2 linked regions of the Cupriavidus taiwanensis LMG 19424 genome follow. Each later gene encodes a partner of the first gene's protein in a complex. Links are inferred from orthologs where the notes say so. Each region holds a gene or a part of one and is shown in the gene's direction. Other genes may lie near its edges.

Region 1 (3,433 bases):
GCGAGTTCGTGCCGGTGCTGTCGCGCGCCGCGGTCGCCACCGGCGTGGCGGGCCTGTTCATGGAAACGCATCCGGACCCGAGCAAGGCCATGTCCGACGGCCCCAACGCGGTGCCGCTGTCGCGCATGAAGGAACTGCTGACCGTGCTCAAGGAGCTCGACACGCTGGTCAAGCGCGCCGGCTTCCTGGAAGACAACTTCGGCTGGCCGGCCTGCGCCTGAGCCCGCCCGTTTGTCGCCGCCGCGCCGGCCACGGATGCCGGCAGTGACAAACCATATCGAAAGACAATACAAAAAATCGGGAGATTCTCCATGGCCGCGGGCTTTATCATCGCCTACGTCGACGTGACCGACCCCCAGCAGTACGAGGAATACAAGGTGCTTTCGAGCCGGGCCATGCAGATCCATGGCGCCGAGGTGCTGGTGCGCGGCGGCCGGACCGAGCCGCTGGAGGGCGAATGGGCACCGACGCGCGTGGTGGTGCTGAAATTCCCCAGCTATGACGACGCCAAGGCCTTCCACGATGGCGAGGCCTACCGCGCCGCGCGCAAGTCGCGCGAGCACGCGGCGAAGATGAACATGATCGTGGTCGAAGGCGCCGCCTGAGCCGGCTGGCGCCAGGCAGCCGTCATGCGCGCATCGCCTGCGCGCATGACATGCGCCTGACACGCGCGCAGGTTGAAGTGATCAGCAGCAAGAATCAACAGTCAGAGAGGAATTCATGAGTGCAATCGTAGATATCATCGGTCGCGAGGTTCTCGACTCGCGCGGCAATCCCACCGTCGAGTGCGACGTGCTGCTGGAATCCGGCGTGATGGGCCGCGCCGCGGTGCCGTCGGGCGCGTCGACCGGTTCGCGCGAAGCCATCGAGCTGCGCGACGGCGACAAGGGCCGCTACCTGGGCAAGGGCGTGCTGAAGGCGGTCGAGCATATCAACACCGAGATCTCCGAAGCCATCATGGGCCTGGACGCCTCCGAGCAGGCCTTCCTGGACCGCACCCTGATCGACCTCGACGGTACCGAGAACAAGGGCCGCCTGGGCGCCAACGCCATGCTGGCGGTGTCGATGGCGGTGGCCAAGGCCGCGGCCGAGGAAGCCGGCTTGCCGCTGTACCGCTACTTCGGCGGCTCGGGCGCAATGCAACTGCCGGTGCCGATGATGAACATCGTCAACGGCGGCGCGCACGCCAACAACAGCCTGGACATCCAGGAATTCATGGTCATGCCGGTGTCGCAGACCAGCTTCCGCGAAGCCCTGCGCTGCGGCGCCGAGATCTTCCACGCGCTGAAGAAGATCCTGGCCGACAAGGGCATGTCCACCGCGGTGGGCGACGAAGGCGGCTTTGCCCCGAACTTCTCTTCGAATGAAGAGTGCCTGAACACCATCGTGCAGGCCATCGAGAAGGCCGGCTACCGCGCTGGCGAGGACGTGCTGCTGGCGCTGGACTGCGCCGCCAGCGAGTTCTACCACGAGGCCGAAGGCGTGTACCAGCTGGAAGGCGAAGGCCTGAAGCTGAGCTCGACACAGTTCGCCGACTACCTGGCCAACCTGTGCGACAAGTTCCCGATCGTGTCGATCGAGGACGGCATGGCCGAAGGCGACTGGGATGGCTGGAAGACGCTGACCGACAAGCTGGGCAAGCGCGTGCAGCTGGTGGGCGACGACCTGTTCGTCACCAACACCAAGATCCTGAAGGAAGGCATCGAGAAGGGCATCGGCAACTCGATCCTGATCAAGATCAACCAGATCGGCACCCTGACCGAGACCTTTGCCGCCATCGAGATGGCCAAGCGCGCCGGTTACACCGCCGTGATCTCGCACCGCTCGGGCGAGACCGAGGACAGCACCATCGCCGACATTGCCGTGGGCACCAACGCCGGCCAGATCAAGACCGGCTCGCTGTCGCGCTCGGACCGCATGGCCAAGTACAACCAGCTGCTGCGTATCGAGGAAGACCTGGGCGATATCGCCAGCTACCCGGGCAAGGGCGCGTTCTACAACCTGCGCTGACGGTTTGCCGCGTCGTTCCCGCGCCAGCGGGAGCGGCTGCGGGTGAATGGGATGGCGGCGGCCGGGACTTCCCGGCCGCCGCCGTTTTTGTATCGAAATCTGCCTGGCAATTGCCTTCCGGGCGGAGTTCGCAGATCATTGTGCGGAAATTCCTGTCCGCCACTTTTCATGCGCCTGATTTCCCTGCTGTTGTTCGTGCTGCTGCTTGCCATCCAGTATCCACTCTGGCTAGGCAAGGGCGGCTGGCTGCGCGTATGGGATCTGAACCGCCAGCTGACCGAGCAGGGCGCCCGCAACCAGACGCTCAAGCTGCGCAACGCCAAGCTGGAAGGGGAAGTGGCCGACCTGCAGGACGGCACCGGCGCCATCGAGGAGCGCGCCCGCTATGAGCTGGGCATGGTGCGCGAAGGCGAGGTCTTCGTGCAGTTCGTCGCGCCGGCGCCCAAGGTCAGCGCCACGCCGCCGTTGCCGCCGCCGCCGAATTCAGTCGCCGGCCGGGGCGGCCACTGAGCCGTTCACCGTGACTGCCGGCGGCTGGCTTCAAGCCCGCCGCAGTCCCTCACCGCCTCACCACCAGCCGTACGGATAGCCGCCCCAGCCCCAGCCGGGCATGCCGACGCTGACGCCGCCGCCCCAGTGGCCGCCACCCCATCCGCCGTAAAACAGGTTCCAGCTGGTGTTGGGATAGGCATAGGCCGCGCGCGCGGCCGCGGCCTGCTGGTCCAGCGCGATCGCGGCGGCCTGGTCGCGCAGCACCTGCTGGTTCAGCTCGTCGAGTTTCTGCCTGTCTTCGGCGCTCAGCGGCGCCGGCGGTATCGCGTTGGGTGCCAGCCGCGCGGTAGGCGGCGAGCCATTGGCATCGCGCGGGATCTGCACGCAACCGGCAGCCAGCAGCAGCGCGCCGAGCGCGGCGCAGGCCGCGACGCCGCGCCGCGGATGACAGGCACGGAATGCGAAGTCAGGCAGGGGAAGGTTGGCTCGGGCGGACATGGCGGTTCTCAGGCTCGCTGACCGGCAGCTGCATGCTGCCATCGTACAGCCGTTGGACCCGGCGGCAAGGCCGATGTTTCCGCGGCGCCGCCCGCCGGCTGGCGCGCATCGCCCGCTCGGTGCGGCAGCGCACGCAGGCGCTGCCCGAGGCCGGATCAGTGGTGCTGGCTGGCGCCGGCGCCAGCGCCGGTGGCGACCGGCGTGGGCGAGAACAGCTGGGCGCAGTCGACCGGATCGAACTCATAGCGCTGGCCGCAGAAGTCGCAATGGATCTCGACATGGCCGCGCTCGGCGATGATGCTTTCGATCTCGGCCTGGCCCAGCGACTGCAGCATGCCGGCCACCTTCGGGCGCGAGCAACTGCAGTAAAAATGCGGCGTCAGCGGCTCAAACACCCGCAGGCCGGTGTCCTGCAGGTCTTCCCAGAACAGGC
Region 2 (4,179 bases), 1.0 Mb from region 1 along the record:
GGATGCCGCAGCCGGCATCCGCTTCGGTGAGAGAAGTCCCGCCCGCACCGGGAAACGGTGCCGGCCGGCAGGTTGACCTGCCGCCTGACTGGAAGTTACCGGCGCCCGGTCGCAGAACTCCAAGAAGTAGTAGGTGCGCCCGCCAGGAGAAGTCAGGCAGCAACGGCAACCTTGCCGTGTCCGAAAAATTTGCTCTTTGACGCGTCTAGGCCTTCCGCGGCCGGCCGCGATGCCGCCGGTGCTGGTTGCGCCGGCGCCCAGCATCGCCTCCGGCACGGGAATGCGCCGGATGTCTGCGCAAGAGCAGCCTCCGGCGTTCTCTCCTGCCCTGCGGTCGTTACCCCGACGTCATCGCTCTCTTTCACCCGCGCCCAGCCGCCCGCATGTCCTGCGCAGCGGCGCTTTCCGGCAATTCTCGCGCCTCGCTCGCTCCCTCGCGTGCTCCATGGATCGCCGCGGACACCGCCCAGACGGTGCCACCCGCGACACTGGAGTGAGGTATTGCGATGAAACGCATGCTGTTCAACGCGACGCAACAGGAGGAATTGCGCGTCGCCATCGTCGACGGTCAGAAGCTGATCGACATCGACATCGAGACTGCCGGGCGCGAACAGCGCAAGGGCAACATCTACAAGGGTGTCATCACCCGTATCGAACCCTCGCTGGAAGCCTGCTTCGTCAACTACGGCGAAGAGCGCCACGGCTTCCTGCCGTTCAAGGAAGTCGCGCGCGCCTTCTTCAAGGAAGGCATCGACGTGCGCAACGCGCGCATCCAGGATGCCCTGCATGAAGGCCAGGAACTGATCGTCCAGGTCGAGAAGGAAGAGCGCGGCAACAAGGGCGCGGCCCTGACCACCTTCATCTCGCTGGCCGGCCGCTACCTGGTGCTGATGCCGAACAACCCGCGCGGCGGCGGCGTGTCGCGCCGCATCGAGGGCGAAGACCGCCAGGAACTGCGCGAGACCATGGCGCAGCTGACCGTGCCGGAAGGCATGAGCATCATCGCCCGGACCGCGGGCATCGGCCGCTCGGCCGAGGAACTGCAGTGGGACCTGAACTACCTGCTGCAACTGTGGAAGGCCATCGACGGCGCCGCCGGCGACAACAAGGCCCCGCTGCTGATCTACCTCGAATCCAGCCTGGTGATCCGCGCGATCCGCGACTACTTCCAGCCGGATATCGGCGAGATCCTGATCGACACCGACGAGATCTACGAACAGGCCCGCGCCTTCATGAGCGTGGTGATGCCCGACAACATGAACCGCGTGAAGAAGTACCGGGACGACGTGCCCCTCTTCTCGCGTTTCCAGATCGAGCACCAGATCGAATCCGCCTACTCGCGCATGGTCATGCTGCCGTCGGGCGGCGCCATCGTGATCGACCACACCGAGGCACTGGTCTCCGTGGACGTCAACTCGGCGCGCGCCACCAAGGGCGCCGACATCGAGGAAACCGCGCTGCGCACGAACCTCGAGGCCGCCGACGAGATCGCCCGCCAGCTGCGCCTGCGCGACCTGGGCGGCCTGATCGTGATCGACTTCATCGACATGGAGTCGGGCAAGGCCCAGAAGGACGTGGAAACGCGCCTGAAGGACGCGCTGCGCCACGACCGCGCGCGCGTACAGATGGGCAAGATCAGCCGCTTCGGCCTGATGGAGCTGTCGCGCCAGCGCCTGCGCCCGTCGCTGTCGGAGGGCTCGCACATCACTTGCCCGCGCTGCAATGGCACCGGCCATATCCGCGATACCGAATCGTCCGCCCTGCAGGTGCTGCGCATCATCCAGGAAGAGGCGATGAAGGAAAACACCGCCGCCATCCACTGCCAGGTGCCGGTGGAGGTCGCTGCCTTCCTGCTGAACGAGAAGCGCCAGGAAATCAACCTGATCGAGCTGCGCTTCAAGGTCAACGTGCTGCTGATTCCCAACAAGCACCTGGAAACGCCGCACTACAAGCTGGAGCGCCTGCGCCACGACGACCCGCGCCTGGAAGACAGCACCGCCAGCTACAAGATGGCCGAGGCTGCCGCCAAGGAACTGGAAGCCGACACCAGCTACAGCAGCCGCCGCAAGGAAGAAGCCAAGCCGCGCCAGGAAGCCGCGGTCAAGGGCATCACGCCGGAACAGCCTGCCCCGGTCTCGGTGCCGCGCCCCGAGCGCGCCCCGCGTCCGGAAGCCGCGCCCGTGGCCCCGCCCGTGCCGGCCACCAAGCCCGTGGAAGCCGGTGGCTTTATCGCCTGGCTGAAGGGCCTGTTCGGTGCCCGCCCGGCCACCCCGCCGGTGGTGGAGCCGGCCAAGCCCGCCGCCGCCGCGGAAACCCGCAGCGCCGAGGGCCGCCGTGAGCGCGGTCCGCGTGGCGAAGGGCGCGGCCAGCGTGGCGAGCGCGCCGAACGCGGCGAGCGTGGCGAGCGCACCGAACGTGGCGAGCGCCAGGGCCGTGGCCAGCGCGGTGAACGTGCCGAGCGCGGCGAACGCACCGAACGCGCCGAGCGTGGCGACCGCCAGGCCGGTGAGCGTGGCGAGCAGCGCGAAGGCCGTGGCGAACGCCCGGGCCGCCAGCCGCGCCAGCAAGGTGAAGGCCAGGCCACGCCGGCGGTAGCCCGCCAGGCCGAGGCCGTGCCAGCCGAGCGCGCCCAGGGTGAACGCGCCGAAGCACGCCAGGAAGGCCGCCGCGACCGCAACCAGGAACGCCGCGAGCGCCAGCGCGAACGCCAGCGCGAGCGCAGCGAACTGCGCGAAGCCGAAGCCGGTGAAGCGCCGCAGCCGGAAGCCATCGCTGCCGCCCAGGCCCTGGGCGTGCTGCCCCAGGCCGTGACCGAAGAGACCCAGCCGCGTGCCGAGCTGCCGGAAGGTGCCGAAGCCGCTGCCGAGACTGCCGAAGGCGAGGAACGCCGCCGCCGCAACCGCCGTGGCCGCAACCGCTATCGCCGCGAACGCGACGAGTCGGTGCAGGGCGCATCGGGTGAAGGTGAAGGTGAAGGCGCCGCGGCCGAAGGCTTCGCCCCGGCCAGCGTCGAAGCCGGCGTGACCGCCGAGCCCGCGCCGCAAGCGGCCGTGGCCGCGCCGGTCGCGGCGGAAGCCGTCGAAGCCATCCGCATCGCCGTGCCGGCAGACGTGACGCCGGCTCCGGCGGCCGAAGCCGCTCCGGTGGCCGAGCCGGTGGCCGCGCCAGCCGCCGAGACTGTCGCTCCGGTGGCCGTGGCGGTGACCGAAGCCGTTGCCGCCGAAGCCATCGCCGAGCCGGCCATCAGCGCGGCGGTCGAGACCGCCGCGCCGGTCGTGCCGGCCGCAGCCCCGGCACCGGCACAGGCGCCCGTGCTGGCGCCGCAGGCGGAAGCCGCTCCGGCGGCCGAGCCCGCGGCACCGGCACCGGCCGCCGCCGCGCCGGCGGTGCTGGAAAACCTGGAGCCGATGCTGGCCAGCGCCGGCCTGCAATGGGTCCATACCGACAGCGACAAGCTGCGCTCGGCGCAGGAAGCCGCCGCCCGCATCGTGCCCGCCCCGCGCGTGCCGCGCGAGCGCAAGCCGCTGCCCCCGCTGCCCCAGGGTCCGATGATCCTGGTGGAGACCGGCAGCCGCGAAGTGCAGATGGCATCGCAGCAGTAAGCGACGCCGCTGCGCTGCAGCCAAGGCAAGAAGGGGACGGCCACGCCGTCCCCTTTTTTCATCGGCGGCGCACCCGGTGAATCCTCGCCGTCACCGCTGGATGCGGATGCCCCGCCCCCGCCTCGGCTAGAATGGCAGCAGAACGCATCCGGCCCCCCGAGCGCCCGCGCCACATCGCTTTATGCGTGGCCGTCCCGCTCCCCGGACGCCGTGCCACCCACAGGCCATGACCGAATCCGTCATCCCGATTTTCGACCTGCGCGACCATCGCTACCGCTCGATGACGCCCAGCATTCCCGGCAACCTGGTTGCGCCGACCGGCCTGGTGGCCGACCGCCGCGGCCGGCCGCTGCATGACCTGCGCATCTCGGTGACCGACCGCTGCAACTTCCGCTGCGTCTACTGCATGCCCAAGGAAGTGTTCGACAAGGACTACACCTTCCTGCCGCATTCCGAACTGCTCAGCTTCGAGGAGATCGAGCGCACCGCGCGCCTGTTCGTGGCCCACGGCGTCGAGAAGATCCGCCTGACCGGCGGCGAGCCGCTGCTGCGCAAGAACATCGAGCACCTGGTCGAG

Evidence for each region. Proteins that work in one complex are often made in the same cells at the same time.
Region 2: the proteins of eno (region 1) and RALTA_RS10105 are in contact, whole or in part, in a solved structure (PDB 2FYM), measured with the Escherichia coli proteins. The link is inferred for Cupriavidus taiwanensis LMG 19424 from one-to-one orthologs.

Annotation. Positions count from the first base shown.
Region 1 is NC_010528.1:1,199,848-1,203,280, forward strand. Bases 1-2,865 are described here. They hold eno (phosphopyruvate hydratase), read left to right. Parts: upstream 1-720; coding sequence 721-2,010; downstream 2,011-2,865. Other genes in these bases: kdsA (3-deoxy-8-phosphooctulonate synthase), read left to right, coding at 1-221; RALTA_RS05575 (DUF1330 domain-containing protein), read left to right, coding at 312-605; ftsB (cell division protein FtsB), read left to right, coding at 2,179-2,520; RALTA_RS05590 (hypothetical protein), read right to left, coding at 2,578-2,865. Outside these bases: more of RALTA_RS05590, read right to left, coding at 2,866-3,000; Hsp33 family molecular chaperone HslO, read right to left, coding at 3,156-3,433. UniProt on the Escherichia coli protein: Catalyzes the reversible conversion of 2-phosphoglycerate (2-PG) into phosphoenolpyruvate (PEP). It is essential for the degradation of carbohydrates via glycolysis.
Region 2 is NC_010528.1:2,200,685-2,204,863, forward strand. What follows is about bases 192-3,802. They hold RALTA_RS10105 (Rne/Rng family ribonuclease), read left to right. Parts: upstream 192-506; coding sequence 507-3,602; downstream 3,603-3,802. In the rest of the region: GTP 3',8-cyclase MoaA, read left to right, coding at 3,829-4,179. UniProt on the Escherichia coli protein: Endoribonuclease that plays a central role in RNA processing and decay. Required for the maturation of 5S and 16S rRNAs and the majority of tRNAs. Also involved in the degradation of most mRNAs.